DNA from 4 places in the Methylobacterium oryzae genome. Region 1 is predicted to be linked to each of the others. Evidence: predicted binding sites of a transcription regulator. Region 1 holds the regulator's gene; each other region holds the start of a gene.

Region 1 (7,793 bases):
GATGCGCACCCTGTGCTCGGTGGGGCGTATCCCGCCGGGCTGAGGCGGACCTGAGCCGGCAGGATGCGTGGCCTGGGCCCGCTCAGTACTCGATCACGCCGTCGAGCGCGTAGTGCTTCACGGTCTTCCGGTTGGCGATCAGCTCGTCGACCGTGGGCTCGCCCTTGAGGGCGCGGGCGATGGCGAGTTTCGTGGCCTCGTAGTTGGTCCGGTAGAGGTCCTTCTGGTCGAGGTTGTCGTCCTCGGCGCAGCGCTGATCGAGCCAGATCATGATGATCATGCACAGCTCGTCGAGCCCGTCCTTCGGCAGGATGCCCTCGATGATGCAGTCCACGATCGCGTCGCCGGTGGCGGCCTGGACCACGCCGCCGAGGAGCTCGGCATACTCGGCCGTGTGGATCGTGACCTTGGTGGTCATCATCGTGGCCGGGCGCACGAGCTGGTTGAGGTCGCGCACCACGAACATCCGCGTGTGGCCCTGGACCTGCCCCATCATCGACGCGAAGGCCTGACCGACCGGGCCGCGCACCGAGCCGATCAGCACCTCCGGCATGGCGTCGGTGTACTGGCCCTCGGCCGCCAGCACCGTGGCCTCGCCCGTGCGGAACCAGATCTCTTGCATGTTCGAACTCCACCTGATCGGAGCCCGCGGGAGACATCATCGGCGGCCTCGCGTCAATCGCCCCGAAGCCGGCTCCCATCCCGGCCGCCCCTGCCCTCGCCCGCGCTGCGGCGCGGGCGCGGACCCGTGCCGCCCCGCGTCGCCGCGATGCGGCCGCCGGCATCCGCGACGGCGCGCATCTCCACCCCTGCGCGGCCTGTGGCCTTGAGGAACGCGGACAGGCGAGGCAGGGAAGATCGGAGCGCGGCTCCGGGAGCGGTCCCGGGCCTGGCCGTTCCGGTGGGCGCGCGGCGCCGTGCCGGGCATGCGGGAGGAACACGATGGCGGAGAGCACGGACCGGGGCTCCGGCTGGAGCCTTCAGGCGAGCGCCGTGCCCGACGGGGTGCGCCTGGAACTCGCCCTCGCCGACCTCGGCGGTGCGCCGGTCACCGCCGCGATCGTGCTCGACCGGACGGAGGCCCGGGCCTTCGCCCGCGCCCTGCTGGCCGCCGCCGGCGACGCCGCGGAGCGGACCTTCCCGAAGCCGGGCGCCTGAGGACGCGCCGCCGGCCGGTCAGCGCACGCCGAGGCCCGGATTGCGGCCCGGCAGGCGGGGGACCACGGTGCCGCGCTTCTCGATCGGCGCGTCGCAGGCGTAGGCGAACTCGGTCTTCAGCGGATCGAACACGGTCTCGCCGGTGATCCGGCAATCCTCGCGCACGGTCTCGTCGAGATAGGCCCGGGCGGCGGTGCGGAAGCGCTTCACCCGGGTGGCGCCCGGCTCCGGATCGATCCGGACCTCGCTCAGGTTGCAGCCGGTATACTCGCGCAGGGCGTTGGACACGATCAGCATCCGGCGCAGCTGCCGGTTGTCGTAGACCTCGTAGGGCTCCTTGCAGCCGATCGTGACGACCTGGGGAGTGAGCGCCACGTAGTTCCGCGAGATGTAGGAGAATCCGGTGGTGCAGCCGGCGAGGCCGAGGGCGGCGAGGCCGAGGGGCAGCAGAGCTGCGGGTCGTCGCATCCTCGTCATTCCAAGAGGGTCCCAGCCCGCACCCCGGATCCGCCGCCTTCCCGGCGGGGCGCCGCGATGCATTGAAACGGCTCCGCTTGCGCCGTCAATGCGTTTCTCGACCTTCTCCCGCGGGCGCGCCCGCGGCGCGCCGAGCCGAGCGGTGCCGCTCTTGCGGAACACTTGCGGAACGTTTAACCTGTTCGTGATTTGTTTCGGAGACCGTCACGTGGCGGTCCGCCAAGCCGCGAGTCCCCCGTCGATGCTCACGCGCAAGCAGCTGGACCTCCTGCGATTCATCCAGAGCCGGATGCAGGAATGCGGTGTCCCGCCGTCGTTCGACGAGATGAAGGATGCCCTCGATCTCAAGTCGAAATCCGGCATCCACCGGCTGATCACGGCGCTCGAGGAGCGCGGCTTCCTCCGGCGCCTTCCGAATCGGGCGCGCGCCATCGAGGTGATCCGGATCCCCGAGAGCCTGACCCAGGCCGCTCCGGCGACTCAGGCCCCCGCCGAGCCGCGCCGCTTCACGCCGAGCGTGGTCGAGGGCGGTAAGTCCAAGCAGCCGCCGGCCCCGGCGAGCACGCGGATGATCGACGAGTCCGGCCGCGCCATCTCGATCCCGGTCATGGGCCGGATCGCGGCCGGTACCCCCGTCTCGGCGATCCAGAACCAGAGCCACGCCATCACCCTGTCGCCGGACTTCGTGGCCGGCGGCGAGCACTACGCCCTCGAGGTGCGCGGCGACTCGATGGTCGAGGCGGGCATCCTGGACGGCGACCTCGTGGTCATCCGCAAGCAGGAGACGGCCAATACCGGCGACATCATCGTGGCGCTGATCGACGACGAGGAGGCGACGCTCAAGCGCCTGCGCCGCCGCGGCTCGTCGATCGCCCTCGAGGCCGCCAACCCGGCCTACGAGACCCGCGTGCTCGGGCCCGACCGGGTCCGGATCCAGGGCCGCCTTGTGAGCCTCGTCCGCCGCTACTGAAGCGGCTCGGCCGGCGCGTCGCCGGGGGCGAGGTCTCCGCCCGGCGCGGCGTCGGCCTCCGGCGTCGCGGCGACCCCGTCCTCCGCGGGGCGGTCGCCCGGCTCCGCGGTGACCGGCCGCGGCGGTCCCGGCCCGCGCCCGGCGGCCGGCCGCCAGGGCACGGCGCGGCCGTCGTCCCGGGCGTAGCGCGCGGCGAAGCCATCGCCGTCGGTCCGGAGGGCCACGGCCCCGCGGGCGGCGAGGACGCGCCGGTCGATCACCAGCGGCCCCGTGCAGGTCGGCGGCGCCGCGAGGCCCGTGATCAGCACCGCGGCGCGGGCGCAATCCTCCGGGAAGGCCCGCCGGTCCCGGACCAGGGCGACCGCCCGCCCGTCCGGCAGCCGGGCGGTGCAGCCGAGCCGGTCGCAGCGCCCGCTGCCGGACCGGACGATCAGCCCCGCGGACCGCCGCCCGTCGCCGTCCGCCTTCAGCCACTGCTCGAGGACGAAGCCCGAAGGGCTGCCGAGGGCCGCGAGCCGCCCGTCCGGGCCCCTCACCGCGGCCCCCGCGCCCTGCCGGTCGACGTAGAGGTCGTAGTGGTTGGGCCGGGCCGCGAGGACGAGCCCGAGCAGGACCGGCGGCACGGCGAGCCAGCGCAGGCGCGAGGCCGGCAGCGTCCCCAGCAGCAGGCCGGCGGTCAGCAGGGCGAGCGCCCCGGCGCCGAAGGCCGGCAGCACCAGGACCGCCCGCTCGAACCCGGCGATCCAGTCCGAGATCGCCAGCATCCCGGCCACCGCCTGCCCCATCAGCCACCAGACCGGCCGGTCGAGGGCGAAGGGATAGGCGAGGCAGCCGATTACCGCGGCCGGCATCACCACCAGGGAGACGAGCGGCAGGGTCAGGGCGTTGCCGACGAGGCCGAAGGGCTGGACCGTCTGGAAGTGGTAGGTGGCGAAGGGGGCCGTCGCGACCTGCGCCACCAGGGTCGTGGCCAGGGTCCCGGTGATCGCCGACAGGCCGGTCCCGACGAGCCGCCCGATCCGCCCGGCCCCCGGGCGCACGAGCAGCCGCCCGTCGATCAGCCGCGCGCAGGCGATCAGCCCGGCCACGGCGCCGAAGGACATCTGGAAGCTCGGGCCGAGCAGGCCCTCCGGCTCCCGGGCGAGCGCGATCAGCGCCGCGAGGGCGAGGTTGCGCATCGACAGGGCCGGCCGGTCCACCAGGATCGCGCCGAGCATGATCAGGGTCATGATCAGCGAGCGCTCGGCCGCGATGTCCCAGCCCGAGAAGGCGCAGTAGGCGGTGACGCCGACCATGGCGAAGCCGGCCGCGATCTTCTTGATCGGCCAGAGCAGCGCGCAGAGCGGCACCGCGGCGAGGAGCGCCCGCACCAGCCAGAACACCACGCCGGCGGCCAGCACCATGTGGAGGCCCGAGATCGACACCACGTGGTAGATGCCGGCGGCGCGGAGCGCGTCGTTGGTGGCCGGCCCGATGAGGCCGCGCTTGCCCGTCACCAGGGCCGCCGCCACCGCACCCGCCTGGCCGCCGGCGGCCTCCGCGATCCGGCGCGTGAGCCCGTTGCGCGCCGCGTCGAGCGCAGCGGCGAGCCGCAGGCCCAGCGGCGGCGGCCCGGACGGTTCCCGGACGGTGACGGTGCCGATCAGCGAGCCCACCGCGCCGATCCCCTGGAAATAGGCGTCCCGGGCGAAGTCGTAGCCGCCGGGCCGGGCCGCCTCCGGGGGCGGAAGCAGCCGGGCCGTGGCGGCGACGCCGTCCCCGGGACGCGGGATCGGCGTCTTCCGGAACGAGACCCGGACCCGGGCGGGCCGCGCCTCCGGCGCGAGGCCGGCGAAGCTCTCCACCCGGATCACCAGCCGGGCGCCCACCTCGCGCTCGTCCAGGGCCTCGACCGTTCCGACGAGCGGGCCGATCGTGGTGCGGGTGAGGATCGGTGCGGCGACCTGCGAGACCCGCCAGGTCGCCGCCGCGAAGCCGAGGAACGCGGCCGCCACCGCGAGCGCCGCCGCCAGGGCCGCCGGCCGCGCGCCGAGGACGGGGACCGGCGCCAGCGCGAGGCCGGCCGCGATCAGGGGGGCGGCGAGGCTCGGCGCGCCGTCGGCCGCCGCGAAGTAGACCAGGATCCCGCCGCCGAAGGCCACCGCCAGCCAGGGGAACAGCCGGCGCTGCTCGGCCTCGCGGGCGAGGCCGGCGACGACCCAGTCGCGGAGCGCCGGGAGGGCGGCCGGGAGGGCGGCCAAGAGGGCGGCGGGAAGGGCTCGGGCGCGCGGGCCGATCAGCGCGACCGCGCCGTCCGCCCGCCTCGCGCCGATCCGCCGCATCGCCGCCGCCCCGCTCCGCGCGACCTGTCGTCGGGGCCGTGCGATTCTGCGGGCGATTCTTAACGCATCCGCCGGCCCGTGCTACAGCGGGTTCTTCGTGCTACGGGCGCCCTGTCGAGCCCCTCGCCGCTCCGCCGCCCCTTCGCCGTCCGTCGCGCCCCGTCCGCGACCAGCCCCGGAACATACCGGACCGATGTCCTCAGCCGTCGTCACGCGCTTCGCCCCCTCGCCCACGGGTTACCTGCATATCGGCGGGGCCCGCACGGCCTTGTTCAACTGGCTCTACGCCCACCACACCGGCGGCACGATGCTGCTGCGCATCGAGGACACCGACCGCGAGCGCTCCACCAAGGGGGCGATCGACGCGATCCTCGACGGCCTCTCCTGGCTCGGCCTCGACTGGGACGGCGACGTGGTCTTCCAGTTCGCCCGCGCCGAGCGCCACCGCGCGGTCGCCGAGGAGCTGCTGGCCGCGGGCCGCGCCTATCACTGCTACGCCACCGCCGAGGAGCTCACGCAGATGCGCGAGACCGCCCGCGCGGAGGGGCGCGCTCCGCGCTACGACGGCCGCTGGCGCGACCGCGACCCGTCCGAGGCCCCCGCCGGGGTCAAGCCGGTGATCCGCCTGCGCGCGCCGACCGAGGGCGAGACCGTGGTCGAGGACGCCGTCCAGGGCCGCGTGACCTGGGCCAACAAGGACCTCGACGACCTCGTCCTGCTGCGCTCGGACGGGACGCCGACCTACATGCTCGCCGTCGTGGTCGACGACCACGACATGGGCGTCACGCAGATCATCCGCGGCGACGACCACCTCACCAACGCGGCGCGCCAGAGCCAGATCTTCTCGGCCCTCGGATGGGACATCCCGAGGATGGCGCATATCCCGCTGATCCACGGAGCGGACGGGGCCAAGCTCTCGAAGCGCCACGGCGCGCTCGGCGTCGAGGCCTACCGCGATCTCGGCTACCTGCCGGCGGCCCTGCGCAACTACCTCGTGCGGCTCGGCTGGAGCCACGGCGACCAGGAGGTCTTCTCCACCGACGAGATGGTCGCGGCCTTCGACCTCGGCGCGGTCGGACGCTCCGCGGCGCGGTTCGACTTCGCCAAGCTCGCCAACCTCAACGGCCTCTACATCCGCACCAGCGCCGATTCCGACCTCGTCGCGGCGATCGAGACCATCCTGCCCAACGTCGGGCCGGAGCGCGGCTTGTCGGCGCCGCTGCGGCCCGACCTCAGGGACAAGCTCGTCCAGGCCATGCCGGGCCTGAAGGAGCGGGCCAAGACGCTGATCGAGCTCCTCGACAGCGCCTACTACCTCTACGCCCAGCGGCCCCTGGCGCTCGACGACAAGGCCCGCGCCCTGCTCTCCGACGAGGGGTGCGGCCGCCTCGCCGGGGTGCGGCCGGTGCTCGAGGCTGTGCCCGACTGGAGCGCGACCTCCACCGAGGGCGCGGTGCGGCAGTACGCGGAATCGGCCGGCTGCAAGCTCGGGCAGGTGGCCCAGCCCCTGCGCGCGGCGCTCACCGGCCGCACCACCTCCCCGCCCCTGTTCGACGTGATGGCGGTGCTCGGCCGGGAGGAAACCCTGGCGCGCCTCGGGGATCAGGCGCCGCAGGGCTGAGGCCGGGCTGAGGGCAGGGACGAGGCGGGGACGAGGCGGCGCTGGGACCGCCGCGCGCGGACCGGGAGCGGACAGGGAACTGCCGGCCCCGACCCGGATTGCGTTGGGTGGAAATCGGTTGGCGGAATTCGCTTGGCGACGGGGGCGGGTTGTCACCGACCCCGTTGCTGCTGCACTGCCGTTTGGGTAACCCATGGCTGTGAGCACCCGCAGCATAATGCGTGTGCTCAGGCCCCCGGGACCGACTCGGGCAGCCCGAGGCCGGCATCCGCCACGTCGCCAGAGAAGGGTCCACGATCCATGAGCGCACCCAGCACCATCACCGTGGACGGCAAGTCGATCGAACTGCCGGTGAAAACCGGCACGATCGGGCCGGACGTGATCGATATCGGCAAGCTCTACGCCCAGACCGGCGCCTTCACCTTCGACCCGGGCTTCACCTCGACGGCCTCGTGCGAGTCGAAGATCACCTACATCGACGGTGACGAGGGCGTGCTGCTCTACCGCGGCTACCCGATCGAGCAGCTCGCCGAGAAGGGCGACTTCCTCGAGACCTGCTACCTGATGCTGTTCGGCGCCCTGCCGACCGCCGCCCAGCGGGCCGATTTCGAGTACCGGGTCACGCGCCACACCATGGTGCACGACCAGATGAACCGGTTCTTCACCGGCTTCCGCCGCGACGCGCACCCGATGGCCGTCATGGTCGCCTCGGTGGGCGCCCTCTCGGCCTTCTACCACGATTCCACCGACATCACGGACGAGAGCCAGCGGCTGATCGCGTCGATCCGCATGATCGCCAAGATGCCGACGCTCGCCGCGATGGCCTACAAGTACTCGATCGGCCAGCCGTTCGTGTACCCGAAGAACGATCTCGACTACACGTCGAACTTCCTGCGCATGTGCTACGCGGTGCCGTGCGAGGAGTACGAGGTGAACCCGGTCTTCGCCCGGGCGCTCGACAAGATCTTCATCCTGCACGCCGACCACGAGCAGAACGCCTCGACCTCGACGGTGCGGCTCGCCGGCTCCTCGGGCGCCAATCCCTTCGCCTGCATCGCGGCCGGCATCGCCTGCCTGTGGGGCCCGGCCCATGGCGGCGCCAACGAGGCGGCCCTCAAGATGCTGATGGAGATCGGCACCCCCGAGAATGTCAGCAAGTACGTCGCCAAGGCCAAGGACAAGAACGACCCGTTCCGCCTGATGGGCTTCGGCCACCGCGTCTACAAGAACTACGACCCGCGCGCGC
Region 2 (7,793 bases), 250 kb from region 1:
CACTGCGCTACGAGACCGGCATGGCCGCGCCGGTCTGCGTGGCCAAGGGCGTCGACGCGCTCGCCCTGCGCATCCGCGCGGTGGCGGCCGAGCACGGGGTCGCGGTGATCGAGAACCCGCCGCTCGCCCGGGCGCTCCACGCCACCGTGGAGATCGACCGGGAGATCCCGGCCGAGCACTACCGCGCGGTGGCGGAGGTCATCGGGTTCGTGCTGCGCCTGCGGAGACGGGCGGCGTAGCCCCGCGCGATCCGCGCGCCGCGCCGTCTCGCCGAACGCCCGGTGGGGCGAAAGCCACGCTTCCTCCACCTTTTTTCGCGAGGCTGTGTCAAGGCTTGGCGCGACGAGACTGATGCCGCGCCCCGCATGTCCTGATATGGCCGGCGGACTAACCGGGTGACTGTTCTGGAATGAAGCCGATGGCCGACGTCACTGGACCTCCGGCGCCCGCCGCGGGCCCGCAGAATTCGGGTCCCCCGGTCGCGCAGGCCTCGTCCCTGCTGGGAACGGGCTCGATCGACCGCTCGGAACAGCCGGGCCGGGTCGGCCTGCTCCTCGTGCTCGCCGGCCTGCTGGTCGGCGCGGCCATCGGCCTGTCCTTCGTGGCCAACGAGCAGGCCCAGTCGCTGATCGTCTGGCTGCTGGCCCTGCTGGCCATGGCGGGCGTGTTCTTCCTGTTCGCCCTCGCCATCGGGGCGCTCCAGCTCAGCGGCAGCGCCGCCCGGGACGACATCACCAAGGGCATCGTCGACGCCTCGCCGGACGGCCAGCTGGTCGTCGAGGACGGCGGCCGGCTGATCTACGCCAACGAGGCCTATCTCCGGATCGCCAGCGGCGACACCTTCTCCAACCTCGTGCCGGTGGAGCGCATCCTCGTCGGCTCGCCGGAGGTCTCCGAGGCGGTCTACCGCCTGTCGCAGGCCTCACGCGACGCCCGGGCCCACACCGAGGAGGTGCGGATGTCGCCGCCCCTCGGCCCCACGGCCGGCGAGCGCGGCTTCGGCTGGTACCGGGTCTCGGTGCGGCCCCTCGCGCGCCCGCGCCGGTCGGCCTCCCTCTGGACGGTGGCCGACATCACTGCCGAGCGGGAGCGGCAGGAGAACGTCTTCCAGGAGCTCCAGCACGCCATCGACTACCTCGACCACGCCCCGGCGGGCTTCCTGTCGATCGATCCGGCGGGCGCCATCGTCTACATGAACGCGACCCTGGCGGCCTGGCTCGGCTACGACCTCGCCAGCGTCGGCCCCGGCGGCCCGCACCTCACCGAGATCGCCCCGGAGGCGGACGTGCTGGTGCGCACGGCCGGCCTGCCGGGCGAGGTCCGCACCGACCGCTTCGACCTCGACCTGCGCCGCCGCAACGGTCACACCCTGCCGGTCCGGCTCTACCACCGGGTCGCCTTCGGCAAGGACGGCAAGCCCGGCTCGTCGCGGACCTTCGTGATCAACCGCTCCGCCGGGGCCGAGACCGACGAGCCGCAGCGCGCCGCCGAGGTCCGGCTCGCCCGCTTCCTCAACAACTCGCCGATCGCCATCGCGACCCTCGACAGCGGCGGCCGGATCGCCCGCGCCAACGCCTCGTTCACGCGCCTGTTCGGCACGGTCCCGCGGCAGGCCGACGACGGCGCCCCGGACGGGGAGGGTGTCCCGCGGGTCGAGCCCAACGTCGCCGACTCGGTGGCCGACCGGACCGCCCTGGAGGCCGGGCTCGCCCGCGCCGCGAGCGGGCGGACGGATCCGGAGCCCATCGAGGTCCAGCTCAACGGGCCCGGCGGCCGCTCGGCCCGGGTCTGGCTCAGCCCGGCCGACGGCGGCGATGCCGGCCAGCAGACCGACGAGGCCGAGCGGGTGATCCTCTACGCCCTCGACACGACGGCGCAGCGCCAGCTGGAGCAGCAGGTCGCCCAGGCCCAGAAAATGAACGCGGTCGGCCAGCTCGCCGGCGGCATCGCGCACGACTTCAACAACGTCCTGCAGGCGATCATCGGCTACTCGGACCTGCTGCTCGCGAGCCACCGGCCGACCGACCCGGCCTTCCAGGACATCATGCAGATCAAGCAGAACGCCAACCGGGCGGCGGGCCTCGTCCGCCAGCTCCTGGCGTTCTCCCGCCGGCAGACGCTGCGCCCGGAGGTGATGAATGTCGGGGAGGCGCTCTCCGAGCTGACCCTCCTCCTCAAGCGGCTGCTCGGCGAGCGCGTCGCGCTGGAGCTGAAGCACGGCCGCGAGGTCTGGCCCGTGAAGGCCGACGTCAACCAGTTCGAGCAGGTGATCGTCAATCTGGCGGTCAACGCCCGCGACGCCATGCCGGAGGGCGGCAAGCTGATGATCCGCACCGAGAACGTCTCCGATCCGGGGGCGGCCGCCGGGGCGGAGGGGCGCGGTGGGGCGCCGGCGGGCGACCACGTGCTGATCGAGGTGCGCGACACCGGCCAGGGCATCCCGCCCGAGCTGATGGAGAAGATCTTCGAGCCGTTTTTCACCACCAAGGAGATCGGCAAGGGCACCGGCCTCGGGCTCTCGACGGTGTTCGGCATCGTCAAGCAGTCCGGCGGCACCATCGACGTGCAGTCGAAGGTCGGGGAGGGCACGGCCTTCCGCATCTACCTGCCGCGTCACGTGCCCGTGGCGGAGCCCGAGGAGGTGCCGGTCGCGGCCGCCGAGCCGGCACTTCCGCGCGCGGAGCCGCTCGCGCCGGCTTCCACCACCGCCCATCCCGATTCCGGGTCGGACGCCAAGCCGGTCACCGCGCCGGCCGCGGGCGGCGACGCCGCTGTGCCGAACGGGAAGACGCCGCCCGCCAAGGTCGACAAGCCGGCGCCGCGCAAGCCCGCCGCCGATCATACGGGGCAGGGGACCATCCTGCTCGTCGAGGACGAGGACCCGGTGCGGGCGGTCAACAGCCGGGCGCTCTCGGCCCGCGGCTACACGGTGCTGGAGGCGGCCTCGGGCCTCGAGGCCCTGGCGATCGTCCGCGAGGGCGCGCAGACCATCGATCTCGTCGTCTCCGACGTGGTCATGCCCGAGATGGACGGCCCGACGCTCCTGCGGGAGGTGCGCAAGCATCAGCCCGACCTGAAGGTGATCTTCGTGTCCGGCTACGCCGAGGACGCGTTCCGCAAGAACCTGCCCGAGGGCGAGACCTTCAACTTCCTGCCCAAGCCCTTCAGCCTGAAGCAGCTCGTCGAGACCGTGAAGAAGACGATGGCGGACTGACCGGCCCCTCGCTTCCGCTCACCGTCGCTCAACGAAGAGCGGCCCCGGAGAGACTCCGGGGCCGCGCATCTTCGAACGTCGCCAAGTCCGCCGCGCGCCGTCGCCGGCCCGCGGCGGCGCGGCCTAGGCCTCGCCCTCGTCGAGATCGTCCGCCGTCGGCGCGGCGTTCTCAAGGATCTTCTCGGCGACCAGACCGGAATTCTGCCGGATCGAGCCCTCGATCTCGGCGGCGATCTTCGGGTTGTCGCGCAGGAAGCCCTTCGAGTTCTCGCGACCCTGGCCGAGGCGCTGGCTGTTGTACGAGAACCAGGCGCCGGACTTCTCGACGATGCCGGCCTTCACGCCGAGGTCGATCAGCTCGCCGACCTTCGACACGCCCTCGCCGAACATGATGTCGAACTCGACCTGCTTGAAGGGCGGCGCGACCTTGTTCTTCACCACCTTGACGCGGACCTGGTTGCCGATCGCCTCGTCGCGGTCCTTCAGGGTCGAGATGCGGCGGATGTCGAGGCGCACCGAGGCGTAGAACTTGAGGGCGTTGCCGCCCGTGGTCGTCTCGGGGCTGCCGTACATGACGCCGATCTTCATCCGGATCTGGTTGATGAAGATGACCATGCAGTTCGAGCGCGAGATCGAGCCGGTCAGCTTGCGCAGGGCCTGGCTCATCAGGCGGGCCTGGAGGCCCGGCTGGCTCTCGCCCATCTCGCCCTCGATCTCGGCCCGCGGGGTCAGCGCGGCCACCGAATCGACCACCAGCACGTCGATGGCGCCCGAGCGCACCAGCGTGTCGGTGATCTCGAGCGCCTGCTCACCCGTGTCGGGCTGGGAGATCAGCAGGTCGTCGAGGTTCACGCCGAGCTTGCGGGCGTAGACCGGGTCGAGGGCGTGCTCGGCATCCACGAAGGCGCAGACGCCGCCCTTCTTCTGGGCCTCCGCGATCGTGTGGAGCGCCAGCGTCGTCTTGCCGGACGATTCCGGACCGTAGATCTCGATCACCCGGCCGCGCGGCAGGCCGCCGACGCCGAGCGCGATGTCGAGGCCCAGCGAGCCGGTCGAGACGGTCTCGACCTCCTGGACCTTGTCGTTCTTGCCGAGCCGCATGATCGAGCCCTTGCCGAAGGCGCGCTCGATCTGAGCCAGGGCAGCGTCAATGGCCTTGGACTTGTCCTTGTCCACCGGGGGCATGTCGACCACTTTCAATGCGGGCTGGGCCATCTGGCGGGCTCCTTATGAAGGGGTTGGACGCAGTTCACAACGCGCGTCGCCACCGCCTTTATGTACCCGTTTTGTTCTCAGCCAGCAAGGCCGGAACGCCGTTTTGCTGGACGCAAGTCACGAAATCCCGGCTCGAGCCCCGGATGCCCCGCGACAGCAATCCAATCCGGTAATCGCCCGCGAGGACCCGTACGAACGCCGACACAACGCGCCGGGACGGGACGACCGCCAGCCGCAATGGCGACGCCTCCCGCGGTCCCGCAGCAGGCTCGGCCCGCCGGCGACCAGGACCCAACCGCCAGACATGCCGCCGAAAACGACGACGCCCGGCACGAATCCGGCTCTCGCGAGTCGAATTGCGTCCGGGCGTTCGTCGTACCGGTCGCCGGGCATCCCCGGGATGGTCACCCCAAAGGAGGCACCATCCCGCGACGCCGCGGGCCGGGATCTGGCGGACGCGGAGACCGCAGCCGCCGGGATCCCGGGATCAGGCGGCCTCGCCGGCCTCGGCCTGGGCGGCCTCGCCCTCGACCAGCTTCCAGGTCTTGGTCTTGGAGAACGGACGGCACTCCTCGATGAACACCGTCTGCCCGACCTTGGCGACGTTGCCCTCGTCGTGCGCGTGGTAGTTCTTCGACCGCCGCACGGTCTTCTTCATCACCGGGTGCGTGAAGCGGCGCTCCACCTTCACCACGATGGTCTTCTCACCCTTGTCGCTGACGACGGTGCCCTGCAGGATGCGCTTCGGCATGGTTGTCTCCTAAAACCCGCCTCAGCCCTTGGCCTGCTGCAGCGTCTTGGAACGCTGCAGAGTCCGGACACGGGCGATGTCGCGACGGACCTCGCGGACGCGGGCGACGTTCTCGAGCTGGCCGGTGGCCCCCTGGAAGCGCAGGTTGAACTGCTCCTTCTTGAGGTTGATCAGCTCGTCATTCAGCTGATCCGGCGACAGCGCCTTCAGATCAGACAGTCTCTGGGTCGACTTCACGATATCCTCCGTTCAGTCGGCGATGCGCTGGACGACCCGCGTGCGGATCGGGAGCTTCGCGGCGCCGAGGCGGAGCGCCTCCTTGGCGATGTTCTCGGCAACGCCGTCGACCTCGAACATGATCCGGCCGGGATGGACCCGGGCCGCCCAGTAATCCGGGGCGCCCTTACCGGAGCCCATACGGACCTCGGTCGGCTTCGACGAGACCGGGACGTCCGGGAACACCCGGATCCAGACGCGGCCCTGGCGCTTCATCTCGCGGGTGATCGCGCGGCGGGCCGCCTCGATCTGGCGGGCGGTGACGCGCTCGGGCTCCACCGCCTTCAGGCCGAACTGGCCGAAGTTCAGCTCGAAGCCGCCCTTGGCCGCACCGTGGATGCGGCCCTTGAACTGCTTGCGGAAGCGGGTCTTTTTCGGTTGCAGCATGGCTTCCTACCTTACGCGTGCTCGCGCTCGCGGCGTCCGCGCTCGCGGCCGCCCTCGCCATCGCGCTCACGGCGTCCGCCGGAGCGGCCGCCCTCTTCCTGGGCCTTCTTGTCCTGGGCCATCGGGTCGTGCTCGAGGATCTCGCCCTTGAACACCCACACCTTGATGCCGCAGGTGCCGTAGGTCGTGAACGCCGTAGCGGTCCCGTAGTCGACATCGGCGCGCAGCGTGTGCAGCGGGACGCGGCCCTCGCGGTACCATTCCTGGCGGGCGATCTCGGCGCCGCCGAGACGGCCCGAGCAGTTGATCCGGATGCCCTCGGCGCCCAGACGCATGGCCGACTGCACGGCCCGCTTCATGGCACGCCGGAAGGCGACGCGGCGCTCGAGCTGCTGGGCGATCGAGTCGGCCACCAGGGTGGCGTCGATCTCGGGCTTGCGCACCTCGACGATGTTGATGGTCACGTCGGCCTTCGTCATCGTGCCGACGAGCTTGCGCAGCTTCTCGATGTCCGCGCCCTTCTTGCCGATCACCACGCCCGGACGACCCGAGTGGATGGTGACCCGGCACTTCCGGTGCGGGCGCTCGATGACGATCTTGGAGACCGCCGCCTGCTTGAGCTGCTTCATGAGGGCGGCGCGGATCGCGACGTCCTCGTGCATGAGCTTCGCGTAGTCGCCCTTGTTGGCGAACCAGCGGGAATCCCAGGTCCGGTTGATGCCGAGCCGGAGACCGATCGGGTTGACTTTCTGACCCATCAGATCCTCCTCAAGCCGCTTCGGCTTGGCGGACTTCGCGAACCACGATGGTGAGGTTCGAGAAGGGCTTCAGGATGCGCGCGCCGCGGCCGCGGGCGCGAGCGTGGAAACGCTTGAGAACCAGCGCCTTGCCCACGAAGGCCTGGGACACGACGAGGTCGTCGACGTCCAGGTCGTGGTTGTTCTCGGCGTTGGCGATGGCGCTCTCGAGGCACTTCTTGACCTCGGTCGAGATCCGCTTGCGCGAGAACTGCAACTCGGCGAGCGCCGTGTCGACCTTCTTGCCGCGGATCATCTGCGCCACGAGGTTGAGCTTCTGCGGGCTGACGCGCAGCATGCGCGCGACGGCCTTCGCCTCGTTCTCGGGGAGCGCGCGGGGGGTGGCTTGCTTGCCCATCTCAGCGCCTCTTCGCCTTCTTGTCGGCCGCGTGGCCCGGGAAGGTGCGGGTCGGCGAGAACTCGCCGAACTTGTGCCCGACCATCTCCTCGGTGACGTAGACCGGGATGTGCTTCTGCCCGTTGTGCACACCGAAGGTGAGCCCGACGAACTGCGGGAGGATCGTGGAGCGGCGGCTCCAGATCTTGATGACCTCGGAGCGCGAGGAGCCCCGCGCCGCCTCGGCCTTCTTGAAGAGGTAGCCGTCGACGAACGGCCCCTTCCAGAGAGAGCGTGCCATAGCGATTACTTCTTGCGGTTGTGGCGGCTGGACAGGATGAACACGTCGGTCCGCTTGTTGGACCGGGTCTTCTTCCCCTTGGTGGGCACACCCCAGGGCGTGACCGGGTTGCGGCCGCCCGAGGTGCGACCCTCGCCGCCGCCGTGCGGATGGTCGACCGGGTTCATCGCCACACCGCGGTTGTGCGGGCGCTTGCCGAGCCAACGGTTGCGCCCGGCCTTGCCGAGCGAAATGTTCATGTGGTCCGGGTTCGAGACCGCGCCGACGCTGGCGAAGCACTGGCCGTGGACCAGGCGCTGCTCGCCCGAGTTCAGGCGGAGCGTCACGTAGCCCTGGTCGCGGCCGACGATCTGCGCGTAGTTGCCGGCCGAGCGGGCGATCGCGCCGCCCTTGCCGATCTTCAGCTCGACATTGTGGACGATCGTGCCTACCGGCATCGAGCCGACCGGAGCGGCGTTGCCCGGCTTGATGTCGACGCTCTCGCCGGCCACCACCTTGTCGCCCGGCTGCAGGCG
Region 3 (7,793 bases), 2.8 Mb from region 1:
TCGTACTTGGCCTGGACGTCGGCGCCGACTTCGGCCGCCGCGGCCCGGAGGATCCCCTGGTAGGATTTCGGCAGCGCCTTCCACTTCTCGGCGTTGAACCAGAAGTGCAGCAGGGCGCCGCCCTCCCAGAAGCCGGGATAATGGTAGATCGGTGCGACCTTCTGCAGGCCGAGCCGCTCGTCGTCGTAGGGCCCGATCCACTCGGCGGCGTCGAGCTTCTTGCTCTCCAGGGCCGCGTAGATCTCCGGGCCCGGCACCGCCTGCGGCTGGACGCCGAACTTGGCGAGCACCTGGCCGCCCATGCCGCCGATCCGGAACTTCAGGCCCTGCAGGTCCGCGAGGGTCTTGATCTCGCGACGGAACCAGCCGCCCATCTGGGCGCCGGTGTTGCCGCCCGGCAGGCAGACCAGCCCGGCCTTGGCGAAGACCTCGGCGAAGAGTTCGGCGGCGCCGCCCGCCTGCCACCACGCGGCGGCGCCCCGGGCGTTCAGGCCGAAGGGCACCGCGGTGGCCAGCGCGAAGGTCGGATCCTTGGCCATGCCGAGGGTCGCAGGACCGTGTCCCATCTCGACAGTGCCGGCGGCCACGGCGTCGAGCAGGCCCTCGGCCGGGACCGGCTCGCCGGGGCCCTGGACCTGGATCTGGAAGCGCCCGTCGGTGGCCTCCGCGACGATCCGGCTGAGCGCCTCGGGGGCGCCGTACAGGATGTCGAGGGTCTTCGGGTAGGCGGAGGACAGGCGCCAGCGCAGCTCCGGGGCGGACTCGGCCCGGGCCGGCGCGGCGAGCGGCCCGGTCAGGGCCGCGGCGGCGCCGAGGCTGGCGGTCAGCACGCTGCGGCGCCGCGTCCCGGCCGCGGGGGATCGCGCGAGGTGAGGTTCGTCCAACGGCATCTCGTCCGAGCAGGTCCGACCCGTCCGGGCCGGATCGGGGGTCGCAGGTAGCACGTGCGTGCCGGTTCTCGAAAGCCGCGGGCGGCCCGGGCAGTTCCGTGGCGCCTCGAAACCGGACCGTGCCCGTGCTAGGCGCCCGGGATGCGAACCGAGCCAGCCGTCACCCTGCACACCGTCTGCGGCCTGGAGGAACTGGCCGGCCACGGCGCGCGCGGCGTGAGCCACGTCCTGTCGCTGCTCGATCCCGGCACGCCGGAGCCCGCGGCCTTCACCGCCTACGGCGCCCACGCCCGCACGACCCTCCGGTTCCACGACTGCCTCGGCCCGGGCGACGGTCTCGTCCCGCCCGAGCCGGAGCACGTCGCGGCGATCCTGGATTTCGGGCGGGCGCTCGACGGGGCCGGCCATCTCCTGGTCCACTGCCATTACGGCCTGTCGCGCTCCACGGCGGCGCTGCTGACCCTGTTCGCGCAGGCCGAGCCGGACGCGTCCGCCGCCGCCCTGGTGGAGCGGCTCCACGCCCTGCGCGAGCCGGCTTGGCCGAACGCGCGCATGATCGGCTACGCCGACGCGATGCTCGGGCGGGACGGGGAACTCAGCGCGGCGGTGCGGCGGCTGCACGCCCTGCAATTGCGGGTCCGCCCGCATCTGGCAGAGCTGCTGCGCGGCCTCGGCCGCGGCGCGGAGGTCGAGGCCGCAGAGACCTTGTGAGGTTGCCTGTGCGGGGTCCGCCCCTCACTTGCCGGCCGGCGTGAAGCTCCCGTCCTTCCACACGTAGAGCACGTAGCCCTGGGCGGTGACGTCGCCCTTAGCGTCGAAGCCGACGGTGCCGAGCACGAGATCGAAGCGCTCGGTGTGCAGCGCCTGCGCGATCGGCCTCGGCTCGGTGGAGTGGGCGAAGTTGCCGGCCGCCACCAGCGCCTGCATGGCCGCGTACCCGTAGATCGTCGAGCCCGTGGGATCGACGCCCTCGGCCTTGAAGGCCTTCACGACGGCCGCGGCGGCGGGCTGCCGGCTCGGGTCGAGGTAGAAGGTCATCAGCACGCCGTTGCTGGCCGATCCGGCGATCTTGGCGAAGTCCGGCGTGGCGATGGCCGAGGTACCGAACCATTGCGGCCGGAAGCCCCGGTCCGCCGCGATCTTCACGAGGCGGCCCATCTCGGCGGCGTCGCCGCCGTAGTAGACGACCTCGATCCCCGCGCCCTTGAGGCGGTCGACCAGGGCGGCGTCGTCGGCGTCGCTCGGCGAGAACGACAGGAACAGCGCCTCGTTCACGCCAATGCGGTTGAGGTTGTCCTTGGTGGCGGCGGCGAGGCTGCGCGCCGCCGGCGTCTGGTCCTGGATCAGCGCGATCTTCCGGTCGCGGAACCGCTCGGCCAGCACGGCGGCGGACAGGCGGGCTTGGTCGTCGTCGCGGCCGCAGACCCGGAAGATGTTCGGCAGCCCCCGGTCGGTGAGCCGGGCCGCCACCGAGGCCGCGGTGATCATCACTACCCCGTTCTGGGCGTAGATGTCGGAGGCCGCGATGGAGGCGTTGGAGCAGACATGGCCGACGACGAGACGGACGTTCGACCGGACGAAGTGGTTGGCCACCGCCATGGCGGTGTTCGAGTCGCAGGCATCGTCCTGCACGTCGAGGGTCACGGGCTGGCCGTCGAGGCCACCCATGGCGTTGGCGTCCCGGGCGGCGGCCTCGACGCCGCGCAGGACCTGCTCGCCGACCGCCACGTAGGGACCAGACCGCGGAACCGCGACGCCGACCACCACGTCGGCCACCGCTTGGGTGGCCGGCAGGAGCGCGAGACACAGGCTCAGGGCGATCAGTGCGGGCCGGAGCGGCCCGTGGGCGGGGACGAAACGTCCGATCTTCATCGGGCTCTTCTGGGCATCCTTGCGCGACACGTCGGCGCGACGGCGGATGCGGCTCCATAGCCTCGATCCCGCCCCGCACCCAGTGCCCATACGCGAGGACGCGGCGAAACGCGATTTTTTTCCGCGGCGGTCCTGTCGACGACCCGGTCCCTACTTGGCGTAGGCGTAGGCCGTCGCGGCGGAGGCGACCGGTCCGGTGACGCCGTTGAAGGCGGTGAGGACCTTCTGGACCTCGGTGAAGGGCGCGTTCGACACGTAGATCAGGTCGCGGTTGCGCATCCGGAACGCCTGGGACACGAACAGGCTGTTGGGGTCGCGCATGTCGATCCGGTAGACCACCGGCACCAGAGGCGTGCCCAGAAGCTTCGAGCCGGGGCTGAGCCGGCGCACGACGCTGGCCGGCTCGAACCGGAAGATGAACGTCCCGGCCGGGTCGGCGGCGAAGTCCGACAGGCCGCGCGCCTTGGCCAGCGCCTGCGCCAGCGTGATGCCGTCGGCCTGGAACGGCAGCTCGGTGCTGTTGCCCAGCGCGCCCACCGCGATGAAGGTCTGCGGGTCGCGCACCAGCGTCAGCACGTCGTTGGGCCGCAGGTAGATGTTCTCACGCGGGTTCGACACCACCGTGGTCAGCGGCACGGTCGCGGTCACCGGACCGCGCGAGAGCCGCACGAAGGTCTCGTTGACCGGCGCGCGGTTGCCGCCGGCGGCGGCGATGACGTCGAGGATGCGGTCGCCGTGGCCCGAGAGCGGCAGGCGGGCGCCGGCGGCGCCCTCGCCGGTGACGGTGACGGCCTGGGAGATCGGGCGGGTGACCGAGACCAGCACCTGGGGCTGGATGGCCTTGCCGGCGAGCTCGTTCTCGATGAGCGCCTGCACGTCCTGGGTGCGGCGGCCGGCGACCTTGATGCGGCCGGCATAGGGCACCGAGATGGCGCCGTCGCGCCCGACGGGCTGCTCGGGGATGAGGGCGGACTTGGATCCGGCGGAGAAGCGGTCGGCGACGAGGGGTCCGGAGAACAGGCCGCCGGATCCGGCTTCCCAGACGGAGACCGAGACCATGTCGCCGATGCCGATGACCGGCTCGGAGGAGGGGCGATGGTCGCCGAAGGAGGCGAGCAGGCTGTCGAGGGGGCGGCCGCGCAGGGCCTCGACCACGGAGGGCGTGACGTCGATGATCTCGTAGCGGGCAAGGATCCCGCCGTCGGCCGTGGCGACCTCGGCCCCGGCCTGGATCGCGCTCGCCGTCGGACCCGCCGCGGGCAGGTACGTGCAGCCCGACATCGCCGTGACGGCGAGCAGGACGAGGGGAAGTTTGCGCATCCAGATGTTGCCCATCGGTATTGCCGAGCCCGTGCCTAGCCCATAGCGGCCCAGGTGTCCGTAGCGGGTGAGCCACACTCCGCCCGCCACGACCGAGACTGCTAAGTCATCCTCGTTAAGCACAGCTTTTTCGGGGCACAGGGACGACGAATGCCGGGCGCAGCGCGCGCTGCTGAAATATCGGGACACAAATCCGAGCGCTGTCGACGGTAACGAGTCGGCCCATCGACTCCAGGGCCGCACGGCCCCGGCGCGATCCGCTCACTGACCCTGTGTCACCGCCGCGGTGATGTCGCCGTAGACGGCGCTGACGCGGGACACGTAGTAGCGGATGCTGCCGACCGCGACGAGGAAGATCAGGCCCCCGAGCAGGGCATACTCGGTCGCGGTGGATCCGCGGACGTCGCGGGCGAAGCGCGCGGTCGCGACAGGGATCCGATCCGTCAGGGCGGCCGCCGCCCGGGATCGCACCGCGCGCCGCCCCGCCCCGTCGCCGCCCGGCTCATCCATGGTCGAACGCGCCTTCCCGTCCCGCCGTCCGCGTGGCCTCACGCGCTCGGAAGGCTGTTACCGGCCCGCGCTTGCCGCCGGCTTAACGAAGTGTCCGAAACAGGGCATCGGGCTGATTCCGGGCGGGATATGCACCGCCCCGCGCGGCGGGCGCGCCCGGCGAGGGCGCGCCCGCGACGGCTCAGGCGTGGCCGGCCTTGTGGCGCAGGTCGTCGATCCGCTTGGAGGCCTCGGCCTTGTCGAGGTCGGGATCGAACGCCTTCGGCTCCTTCGCCTCCTCGGAGAGCGTCTTCAGGTAGGAGGCCTGCGCGCCGGTCATCGGCTCGCCGCCGGTGGTCCACTGGTCCGGATCCTTGATCTGGTTCGACACGTCCTTCGGGTCGGTCTTGGGGTTCTCCGGCGCGTTCTGGCGCGCATCCTGGCGCCCTCCAGAATCCCGATCGGCCTTCGACGTCGCCTTCGCGGTGGTGGTAGCCATGCGACTCATGTTCCCTAAATGTTCGCGTTCTGGGTCGTCAACGCGGCCCGCGGCGCGACGGTTCCTGCCACACGGCGGCAACGTCGGGCGCGGCGATCTTCCCTTCCGCGCGCGCGCTCCGCATGATCGTGACGCGCGGCGCCCCGGCGCGCCTCGGAGCCACGGTGGTCCGGATGACGTCCCAATCAGACCCGCCATTCGATGCCGGGACGGCCGCTCAGGTGCTCGTGGTCATGGGCGTCTCGGGGTCCGGGAAGAGCACCGTGGCGGCGCTGATCGCCGAGAAGCTCGGCTGGATCTTCGTGGACGGCGACAGCTTCCACGCGCCGGAGCACGTGGCGAAGATGCACGCGGGCCACGCCCTCGACGACGCGGACCGCGCGCCGTGGCTCGCCCGGATCGCGACCTGGATCCAGCAGCGCCTCGACGCCGGCGAGTCCGGCGTGGTGGTCTGCTCGGCGCTCCGGCGCGCGTACCGGGACGTCCTCACCCGGGGCAGCCGGCGGGTCCGCATCGTCTACCTCGACGGCGACAAGGCCCTGATCGCGCGGCGCCTCGCGGAGCGCCAGGGTCACTTCATGTCGCCGCATCTCCTGGACAGCCAGTTCGCCACCCTCGAGGTCCCGGGCCCCGACGAGCACCCGATCACCGTCGGGATCCTCGAGCCGCCCGAGGCGATTGCCGACCGGGTCGTGGCGGAACTCGCCACCGCTGCGCGCCGGGATCCGGGTGGGGAGTGACGCGATGACAGCAGGTACCGGCAAGGCCGCGGGGATCGCCCTGGTGATCTCGGACGTCGACGGCACCCTGGTCACCGGGGACAAGCGCCTGACGGCGGCGACGGTGGCGGCCGTGCGTGGCCTGCGCGCGGCCGGGATCGGCTTCAGCATCGCCTCGGCGCGGCCGCCGATCGGACTGCGGAGCCTCGTGGCGGAGCTCGGCCTCGACCTGCCGATGGGGGCCTTCAACGGCGCGAGCGTCGTCCGGCCGGACCTGTCGATCATCGAGGAGCGGACCATCCCGGAGCCGGCGGCCCGGGCGGCCCTCGACCGGCTCCTGGCCGAGGGGCTGGACGTCTGGGTCTTCGCCGACGGCGCGTGGTGCCTGCGCGACCCGGACGGTCCCTACACCGACCTGGAGCGCCGCACGATCGACGCGGAGCCCCGGGTCGTGCCGGATCTCGGAACGCTCATGGGTACGGCCGCCAAGATCGTCGGCGTCAGCCGCGACCACGCCCATCTCGCGGCCTGCGAGACGCGAATCGCGGCGGCGCTGGCCGGCCGGGCCACCGTCCACCGCTCGCAGAAGTACTATCTCGACGTGACCCCGCCCGATCTCGACAAGGGTCGCTTCGTCGCCTGGATGAGCGCGCATCTCGCTATCCCGCGCGAGCGGATCGCCACGTTCGGCGATGCCGGGAACGATCGCCCGATGTTCGCACAGAGCGGCTACTCCGTGGCGATGGGCAATGCCGAGGCGAGCGTCCAGGCGGCCGCCAGCGCGGTCACGGACAGCAACGACGCCGACGGGTTCGCCCGCGCGGTCGAGCGCTTCATCCTTCCCTGACCGGCTCCCCAGACCGGCCGACCGCGTCCGCGCGCCGCCCTGTGGCGCGCGGATCACAAGCACGCCCGTCGCCCCGGCCGCCCACAGGCTGCCGAACGGGGGCCGCTTTCCGGCCTCATTTCCCCGTGACCTAGCTTGACTACAGAACAAGCAGCACCGGGTCTCGGAATGCATCGCCTCATCCTGGCCGCCGTCCTCGCGGTCGCGCCCGCAGCCGCCTTCGGGCAGGGCGCGCGCGACAATATCGACGCGTTGATCGAGCAGCAGGCGAAGGCGAACGGCGTTCCGGCGAGCTTCGTGCACGCCGTGGTCAAGCGCGAGAGCAACTACAATCCGCGGGCGAAGGGCGGCAGCGCCCTGGGTCTCATGCAGATCAAGCACGCGACCGCGCGCGGCATGGGCTACACCGGCGACGCCGCCGGCCTGTACGATCCGGAGACCAACCTGCGCTACGGCGTGGCCTATCTGGCGGGCGCCTACCGCACGGCCAAGGGCAACGTCGCCCAGGCCTACCAGTACTACAACCGCGGCTACTACTACGCCGCCAAGCGCCAGGGCATCTCCACCGAGGTCGCCTCGGTGGTCGCCCCCGTGGCGGCGTCGGCCAGCGCCCTCGCGAGCCTGTTCGGCGGCGGCGTCGCCGACTCCAAACCCAACCCCGCGGCCGCCCTGGCCTACGCGCCGACGGCCGCCGCCGTGGCGGAGGTTCCGACCGAGACCGTCGAGGTGCCGCTGCCGCCGCGCCGGCCCGCCGCCCTGGCCGGCGCCGCGGTCGAACTCGCCAGCCTGTCCATCGACCCGGCCGCGGGCGCGACCCCGGCCGCCCCGCAGGCCGCCTCGGTTCCCGCCGTAGAGGTGCCGCTGCCGCCGCGCCGACCCACCGCCCTCGGGAGCGCGGAGGCCTCGCCGGCGCAGATGGCGGAACTCCGGCTCTCGCCGCAGCCCGCGGCGGCCGCCACCCCGATGACCCCCGCGGCCGCTTCGGCACCGGCCACCGAGGCGGCGGTCGAGGCGGTCGAGGTGCCGCTGCCGCCGCGCCGTCCGTCGCTCCAGATGCTCGCCGCCGCGACGCCGCGGCGCGCTCCGGCCGCCGCGCCGGTGCGCGAGGCCACGGCCCTGCCGGTCGAGTAGCGCGCCCTCTCCGGCGCGGGCGCAGA
Region 4 (7,793 bases), 2.7 Mb from region 1:
GGCGATGGCGTGCTCGGCGACGCCCGGCGTGCCGAAATCGTTGGTGGTGGAGCCCACCGCCATCACCAGCGTGTCGTAGGGGACGGCGCGCTCGGGCGTGATCTCGCGCCCTTCCGCGTCGTGGCTCGCGGCGAGCTGGATCGTGCGCGCCTCCCGGTCGAGCCCGGTCATCCGCCCGATCCGGTAGCGGAAGCCGTGCATGTGGGCGTGGTGCAGGTAATCCACCGCGTGGTGGCCGACGTCGAGGCTGCCGGCCGCCACCTCGTGGAGCAGCGGCTTCCAGATATGCGTCCGGGCGCGGTCCACGAGGGTGACGTGCGCGCGCTTGCCGCGCCCGAGCTTGTCGCCGAGCTTCGTGACCAGCTGCAGTCCGGCTGCGCCGCCGCCGACCACCACGACGCGATGAAGGCCCGACTCGTTCTCGACGGATGCCATCGACACTCTTTCTCCCCCCGGACCGGGATCAGTCGCCGGCCTCCTTACACGGCCTGGGTTGCCGAATACCACATCGCCGGCCGCGACCCCCGGTCACGAGTGCGACGTCGCGCACCGGACGGGCGGCGCGCGGAGCCCGGTCACGCCGGCGGGGCGCCCGGCTGGCGCAGCGGATGCGCCTCCGCGACCGCCGGCAGGGCGAGGCAGGCCTCGGCGATTCGCGCGACCGTCGGGTAGGCCGCCGTGTCGATGCCGAAGATGCCCGTCCCGACCCAGAGGCTGACGAGGCAGAGGTCGGCGTGGCTCACCGAATCGCCCTGGCAGAACCGGCCCGTCCCCGGCTCGGTGGCGAGGCGCGTCTCCAGGGTCCGGAGGCCGGTCTCGAAGGCGTTGCGCAGGAAATCCAGCATGCGCTCCCGGGGCAGGCCGTAATGCTTCATCAGGAAGGTGCGCACCCGGGGCACGTAGAGCGGGTGGGTGTCGCACGCGACCACCTGCGCCAGCGAGCGGGCGCGGGCCCGCGCCCGGGGCTCCTCGGGCAGGAGGCGGACGCCGCCGCGCGTCTCCTCCAAGTAGTCGAGGATCGCCAGCGACTGGGTGAGCGGCGGCCCGTCGCCGTCGAACAGCGCCGGCACCGCGCCCTGCGGGTTGATCTTCCGGAACGCCGGCTCGTGCTGGTCGCCGGCGTCGAGGTCGATGAAGGTCTCCTCGTAGGCGATGCCCTTCAGCTTCAGGGCGATCCGCACCCGGAAGGCCGCGGCCGAGCGCCAGTTGCCGTACATGTGCATGGGTCAGCGGTCTCCGACGGGGTCGAGCGAGCACAGCCGACTTCGCCGCGGCCCGCAAGGGGGCTGCGCGCGCGGCGGCCCGGGGGCGACAAGCAGTCCCGCCGGGCCCATATCGGTCTCCCGCCCCGGAGAGCCCGCACGATGGCCGATCAGACCGACGCCCGCCGCTTCATCCCCCTGAACATCGCGGTCCTGACCGTCTCCGACACCCGCCGCCCGGAGGACGACCGCTCGGGCGACACCCTGACCCAGCGCCTCACCGAGGCGGGGCACATCCTGGCGGCCCGGTCGATCGTCCCGGACGAGGTCCCGGCGATCCGCGCGCGGGTGGAGGCGTGGCTGCGCGACCCCGGCGTCGACGTGGTGATCACCACCGGCGGGACCGGCTTCACCGGCCGCGACGTCACCCCCGAGGCGCTGGAGCCGCTGTTCGAGAAGCGCATGGACGGCTTCTCGGCCGTGTTCCACCGGATCTCGTACGACAAGATCGGCACCTCGACCCTGCAATCCCGCGCCACCGCGGGGGTCGCGCGGGCGACCTACGTGTTCGTGCTGCCGGGCTCGCCCGGCGCCTGCCGCGACGCCTGGGACGGGATCCTGGCCCAGCAGCTCGACTACCGGCACCGGCCCTGCAACTTCGTGGAGATCATGCCGCGCCTCGACGAGCACCTGCGGCGCGGCGCGAGCCTCACGGTGTGAGGCCGCGCGCTACGCGAGGTTCCCCTCCTTGCGGCGCAGGACCGAGTGCTTGCGGCCGTAGAAGAAGTACACGACGAGGCCGAGCGCCATCCAGATCACCAGCCGCAGCCACGTGTCGAGGGGCAGGCCGATCATCAGGAGCAGGCAGGACAGGATGCCGAGGATCGGCACGACCGGCACGGCGGGCGCCCGGAACGGCCGCTTCATGGTGCGCTCGGCCCGCCGCAGGTAGAGGACCGAGCCGCAGACGAGGATGAAGGCCGCGAGGGTGCCGATGCTCACCATCTCGCCGAGGATGTGGATCGGCACCAGCGCCGCCACCACGGCGACCGCGGCGCCGATCATCGCCTGGCTGCGATACGGCGTCTGGTAGGTCGGGTGGACGTGGGAGAACATCTTCGGCAGCAGGCCGTCCTGCGCCATGGTGAAGAAGATCCGGCTCTGGCCGTAGAGCAGGACGAGGATCACCGTCGTCAGCCCGGTCAGCGCCCCGAGCTTGATCAGGAGGCTGAACCAGCCGATGCCGATCACGTCGACGCCCTTGGCGATCGGGTCCGGGACGTTGAGGTCCTTGTAGGGCACGAGACCGGTGAGCACGGCGGCGACGAGCACGTACAGGATCGTGCAGACCGCGAGCGAGCCCAGGATGCCGATGGGCATGTCCTTCTGGGGCTTGCGCGCCTCCTGGGCGGCGGTCGAGACCGCGTCGAAGCCGATGAAGGCGAAGAACACCACGCCCGCGCCGCGCAGAACGCCGCTGTAGCCGAAATGGCCGAAGGTCCCGTCGTTGTCCGGGATGAGCGGGCTCCAGTTCGCGGCGTTCACGTGGCCCCAGCCCAGGGCGATGAAGGCGACCACGACGGTGAGCTTCACCGCGACCATGATGTTGTTGAAGAGCGCCGATTCCTTCGTGCCCCGCATCAGCAGGATCGTGATCAGCGCCACGATCAGGACCGCCGGCAGGTTCAGCAGCGCGGTCCCGCCGCCCTCGATCGGCGTGCCCGGCGCGTTGGCGAACTGCGCCGGGATCACGATGCCGACGCTCTTCAGGATGCTGGTCACGTAGCCCGACCAGCCGACCGCCACGGTGGCGGCGCCCATGGCGTATTCGAGGATCAGGTCCCAGCCGATCAGCCACGCGAAGAACTCGCCGAGCGTCGCGTAGGTGTAGGTGTAGCTCGATCCGGCGACCGGGATCAGCGCGGCCATCTCCGAGTAGCAGAGGCCGACGAAGGCGCAGGCGATGCCGCCGAGCACGAAGGACAGCATGATCCCCGGCCCGGCATACTGGGCCGCGGCCGTGCCGGTCAGGACGAAGATGCCGGCGCCGATGATCGCCCCGATGCCCATCGCGGTGATCGAGAGGGCGCCCAGCGACTTCGAGAGCTGTTGCTCGCCCTCGCCGCTCTCGACGATGTCCTCGACCGACTTGCGCCCCATCAGGCCCGACGAATCCATTGCACCATCCTTCCAGATCGGGGTGGCTCAGCGCGTCGACATGTCCGGAGACGGCGACGATCCTGCCGCGCTTCCAGAGTTGTAGAGGCGGATCGACCGACAACAACGTGAGCGGGCGCAAGATTCTTCCGGAGCAAGATTCTCCCGAGCAAGATCTTTCCGGTCAGGCGCGCTCGATCCGAGCGATCAGCGGCCTGACCTTGAGGCGACCCGTGAACGCGCCCTCGGCACGCAGGGCCTCGCGCCGGACGACGTCGCCGGCCCGGGCCTGCCGGGCGCCGACGACGGTCTCCGCCCGTCTGACGAGCCGGCCGAGCCAACGCCCGGCCGGGCGGTGCAGGCGGCCGAGCGCCGTCTCCGGCCGCGCGGTCCCGACGAAGCGGTCGAGGGTGCGGATCCAGCCCTCGGCCGGGACGTCGCCGGCCTCCAGGCACAGGATCCAGTCCCGCCGGGCCGCGGCGGCGCCCGCCGCGTAGGGATTGCCGCCCCGGTGCAGCACGAGGGTCGCGCCCGTGGCCTCCGCGACGGCCGCCACGGCCTCGCTCTCGCGGCCCGCGACGATCACCGCGTCGCCGACGAGGCCGCCGGCCACGCCGGAGACGAGCACGCTGAGCGTGTCGGCCAGGCGATCGATCGCGTCCGGATCGGCCGGTTCGGCCAGATAGGTCACGGCGGAGAGCATGAGCGCGCGCATAGACGATTCTGCGGCGCCGTAAACTGCCCCGCGGCCCGCGCGCCGACGCGTCGCCGTTCGGACGGGCTGCAGAACCGCATTTGCCTGAAAAAAAGGCGCCCGTCGCCATCGCGTTCGCTCTATGTTCTTATATGGATGCGTGAGGGAGGCGAGTCGTCATGGGGGGCACGCGCGACGGGACCGCCTCCGGGGCCGCGCCGCGACTCGGGCCGAGCGTCGCGGAACCGGCCGCCCGGCGGGGGCGCGGCGCGACGGCCAACCCGACGGGCCGATACGAATCCGCCCGGCGCGAGGCGTTCCATGACGAGACCTGGACGGCGGAAGCTCCGGCACCCCTGCGCACGGAGGTCACGCCAGAGCGGTCCGCCCGGATCATCGCGCGCAACAGCTCGCCCGACATCCCGTTCGACCGGTCGATCAACCCGTACCGGGGCTGCGAGCACGGCTGCATCTACTGCTACGCGCGCCCGACCCATGCCTGGCTCGGCCTGTCGCCGGGGCTCGACTTCGAGTCGCGGATCTTCACCAAGCCGGACGCCGCCCGGCTCCTCGCCCGCGAGATCGCCGCGCCGGGCTACCGGCCCGACACGATCGCCCTCGGCACCGCCACGGATCCCTACCAGCCGGTCGAGCGGGAGCACCGGCTCACCCGCGCGGTTCTGGAGGTGCTGCGGGAGGCCCGCCACCCCGTCAGCATCACCACCAAGTCGGACCTCGTGCTGCGCGACCTCGACCTCCTGGCAGAGATGGCGGCGGAGAACCTCGTGCTGGCGGCGATCTCGCTGCCGACGCTGGATCCGGACCTCGCCCGCCGCCTCGACCCGCGGGCGCCGCGGCCGGGCAAGCGGCTCGCGGCGATGCGGGGCCTGAGCGCGGCGGGCGTGCCCGTCATGGTCAACGTCTCGCCGATCATCCCCGGCCTGACGGACCACGAGATCGAATCGATCCTGGCCGAGGCGCGCGCGCACGGGGCGAGCCGGATCGGCCACGCGCTGCTGCGCCTCCCGGGCGAAGTCGCGGACCTCGTGGCGGACTGGTTCACCGAGCATTATCCCGAACGCAGGGCGCGGGCCTTCGCACTCCTGCGGGAAGCCCGGGGCGGGCGCGAGAACGACCCGCGCTTCGGCCACCGCTTCCGCGGGGAGGGCGCCTACGCGGCGATGATCGGCCAGCGGGTCCGGCTCGCCGGCACGCGTCTCGGTTTCGCCTTCGGGCGCATCGCGCTGAATCGCGACGCCTTCCGGAAGCCCGGCGCGCAGCTGGCGCTGTTCTGACACGCGACCGACGCGGCGGCGCGCGCGAGGCGGCGGACCTGTCCCACAGTACGGTTCAGCGAAAATTCCAGTCATTTTGGCCGGAAGCGGCGTAAAAATACATTTCCAAAGATAGAAAACGACTCAAATGTTGCTCCCAAAGTGGATTTTTAGATGTCTAAGGCGTGAGTAAAATCGCAGAACGTAAGATTGACATCTGTGCCATTGTGGTTCAAATGCCTGAGATCGCGAGGGTTACTGCGAGATTTTGACCAAGTTTGATTGAGTTATCGAATTTCAGTTCTATATTGAGGGTCGTTCTGTGCGTAAGAGCGCGATTTTGTCCGGCGTCCGTGTCCGCAGATCCCGCCAATGGACGCTGTGCGCCGTGATCCGGTCGCGGGCGAGCCTCGCGCCGCGGCCCTGCTCGGTTCTGCCGGTCGCGACTGCCGTCCTTCCTTGAGACGGTAGCGTGTCGGGGTTTCGACCTTCGATGCCGACCGGGCGAACTCCCGGACTCGCCGCGCCCTCGCCGCGCCCTTCGAGCGAACCGGGCCGGCGCCGCGTCGGGGTGCCTGTCGCGTCGCTCAGCCTTTCCGTCGACCGAGGCCGACCGGCCGCCCTGCTCGAACCGGGCAGCCCGGCGGCGGGCCGCGCGCCTCGACGCACCGCGAAGAGAGATCCCGACCCTCATGCTGCGTCTTCCGCGTCCGTCCATCGGCACGATCCTGTGCGCGATCCTGTTCTCACTCAGCGCCATGCTGCTGGCCGCGGGCGCCCGGACGGCGCTGGAGGCCGGGGCGCAGGAGCGGGAGAGCCGCCGCGTCGTCGCGCTCACGGAAGGCAGCCGTATCCTCCTCGAGATCCTGCTCGCCGTGCGCCTCGAGCGGGGGCGGACCCTGCAGGCGCTGATCGCCGCGGACAGGATCCCGCCCGCCGACGCGGCCCTGATCGCCCGACAGCGCGCGACCCGGATCGACCGGCTGGCGGCGCTCCTGAGCCTGGTGCGCGCGATCGACACCGCCGCGGTGGCGAAGACGGTCGATCCGCTCCGACGGGCGCACGAGGCCGTCACCGGCCTGACGTCGCGGATCGACGCGGCCCTCGCGGTCCCGGTCGCGGAGCGCGAGGCCGCGACCGCGGAGGTCGCCGCGACCGCCTTCCGGGATCTGCTCGACGCCCTCACGGCGACCAGCGGGGCCGTCGACGTCACGATCCCGCGCCGGGACGCGGCGCTGGCCCGCGCCCTGGACATCAAGCGCGCCGCCTGGATCACGCGGGTCGCGATCGGCGGCAACGTGGCGCGGGCCGAGACGGCCGTGACGCGGGGCACGGGCTGGTCCGAGGAGGAGCGCCTCGCGGAGGCCGAGGAGCGCGGCCGCGTCGCGGCGAGCTGGGCGAATCTCGTCGATCACATGGACGACACGCTGCCGCGGGCGGTCCAGGACGCCTTCGTGAGGGCGGGCGCCAGCAACTTCGAGGGTGAGGTCGCGGCGCGGCGGCAGGCCTTGCGGGCGGCCCTGAGCCGGGGCCAGCCGCCGGGCGTCGCGATCCAGGACCTGCGCGACCGCAACACGCGGGAGGTCAACACTATCGCCGACCTCGCCGAGGCGGCGCTGAACGCGATGGTCGCCCGCGCGCAGGCACTCTTCGCTGAGGCGGGGGCGACGCTGCTGCACACCGGCCTGTTCCTGGCCGCATCGGTGCTGCTCGCCGGTGCCGGCGCCGTCGTCGTCGTCCGCCGCGTGCTCGGGCCGCTCCGGGCCATGATCCAGGCGATGCGGGCGCTCGCCTCCGGCGACGTCGCCGTGGAGATCCCGGCCCGCGGGCGGCGGGACGAGATCGGCGCGATGGCGGCGGCCGTGGAGGTCTTCCGGGACAACCTCGTCCGCACCCGCGCCCTGGAGGCAGAGGCGGACGAGGCGGCGCGCGCCGCGGAGGCGCAGCGCCGGACCATGACGCACACGATGGCGCAGACCTTCGAGGCGGCGGTGGCCGGCATCGTCGGGCAGGTCTCCGCCGCCGCGGCCGAACTGCAGACCACGGCCTGGGAGATGACCACCACAGCCCAGGAGACGGCCAGCCAGTCCGATACCGTGGCCGCGGCCGCCGAGGAGGCGTCCGCCGGCGTCAGGACGGTGGCCGCCGCGGTGGAGGAACTCGGCACCTCCGTCCAGGAGATCGGGCGGCAGGTCCAGGGCTCGTCCGAGCTGGCCCGGAGCGCGGTCGGCGAGGCCGACCAGACGGCCGCCCTGGTGGCGGCGCTGAACGCGTCCGTCGCCCGGGTCGACGCCGTCGTCGAGCTGATCGCCCGCATCGCCGCGCAGACGAACCTGCTGGCGCTCAACGCCACGATCGAGGCGGCGCGGGCCGGCGAGGCCGGGCGCGGCTTCGCGGTCGTCGCAACCGAGGTCAAGGACCTGGCCGCCCAGACCGGTCGGGCCACCGACGAGGTCGGCCGGCAGA

The links. The regulator LexA, encoded in region 1, represses DNA repair genes until DNA is damaged. The targets are predictions, from matches to a motif close to TGTTCNNNNTGTGTTCNG.
Region 2: the regulator LexA is predicted to act here: its motif matches at 4,491-4,508, upstream of recA (recombinase RecA).
Region 3: the regulator LexA is predicted to act here: its motif matches at 5,079-5,096, upstream of LXM90_RS26890 (DUF3072 domain-containing protein).
Region 4: the regulator LexA is predicted to act here: its motif matches at 4,186-4,203, upstream of LXM90_RS26405 (PA0069 family radical SAM protein).

The regions. Positions count from the first base shown of each region.
Region 1 is NZ_CP090349.1:2,790,650-2,798,442, reverse strand. It holds gene LXM90_RS13450 (hypothetical protein) at 1-43, shown strand, start outside; gene fae (formaldehyde-activating enzyme) at 83-622, opposite strand; gene LXM90_RS13440 (hypothetical protein) at 943-1,158, shown strand; gene LXM90_RS13435 (hypothetical protein) at 1,177-1,626, opposite strand; gene lexA (transcriptional repressor LexA) at 1,877-2,605, shown strand; gene LXM90_RS13425 (ComEC/Rec2 family competence protein) at 2,599-4,926, opposite strand; gene gltX (glutamate--tRNA ligase) at 5,120-6,547, shown strand; gene gltA (citrate synthase) at 6,848-7,793, shown strand, end outside.
Region 2 is NZ_CP090349.1:2,537,115-2,544,907, forward strand. It holds gene flhB (flagellar biosynthesis protein FlhB) at 1-239, shown strand, start outside; gene LXM90_RS12165 (hybrid sensor histidine kinase/response regulator) at 419-3,214, shown strand; gene recA (recombinase RecA) at 3,338-4,399, opposite strand; gene rpsQ (30S ribosomal protein S17) at 4,917-5,180, opposite strand; gene rpmC (50S ribosomal protein L29) at 5,202-5,417, opposite strand; gene rplP (50S ribosomal protein L16) at 5,430-5,843, opposite strand; gene rpsC (30S ribosomal protein S3) at 5,855-6,601, opposite strand; gene rplV (50S ribosomal protein L22) at 6,612-6,998, opposite strand; gene rpsS (30S ribosomal protein S19) at 7,000-7,278, opposite strand; gene rplB (50S ribosomal protein L2) at 7,284-7,793, opposite strand, start outside.
Region 3 is NZ_CP090349.1:5,632,073-5,639,865, forward strand. It holds gene LXM90_RS26865 (TRAP transporter substrate-binding protein) at 1-884, opposite strand, end outside; gene LXM90_RS26870 (tyrosine phosphatase family protein) at 1,032-1,601, shown strand; gene LXM90_RS26875 (branched-chain amino acid ABC transporter substrate-binding protein) at 1,626-2,762, opposite strand; gene LXM90_RS26880 (polysaccharide biosynthesis/export family protein) at 2,913-4,082, opposite strand; gene LXM90_RS26885 (Flp family type IVb pilin) at 4,344-4,592, opposite strand; gene LXM90_RS26890 (DUF3072 domain-containing protein) at 4,774-5,070, opposite strand; gene LXM90_RS26895 (gluconokinase) at 5,244-5,810, shown strand; gene LXM90_RS26900 (Cof-type HAD-IIB family hydrolase) at 5,815-6,636, shown strand; gene LXM90_RS26905 (lytic transglycosylase domain-containing protein) at 6,805-7,767, shown strand.
Region 4 is NZ_CP090349.1:5,532,183-5,539,975, reverse strand. It holds gene LXM90_RS26430 (NAD(P)/FAD-dependent oxidoreductase) at 1-435, opposite strand, end outside; gene maiA (maleylacetoacetate isomerase) at 576-1,223, opposite strand; gene moaB (molybdenum cofactor biosynthesis protein B) at 1,365-1,922, shown strand; gene LXM90_RS26415 (amino acid permease) at 1,932-3,380, opposite strand; gene LXM90_RS26410 (hypothetical protein) at 3,544-4,074, opposite strand; gene LXM90_RS26405 (PA0069 family radical SAM protein) at 4,233-5,348, shown strand; gene LXM90_RS26400 (methyl-accepting chemotaxis protein) at 6,020-7,793, shown strand, end outside.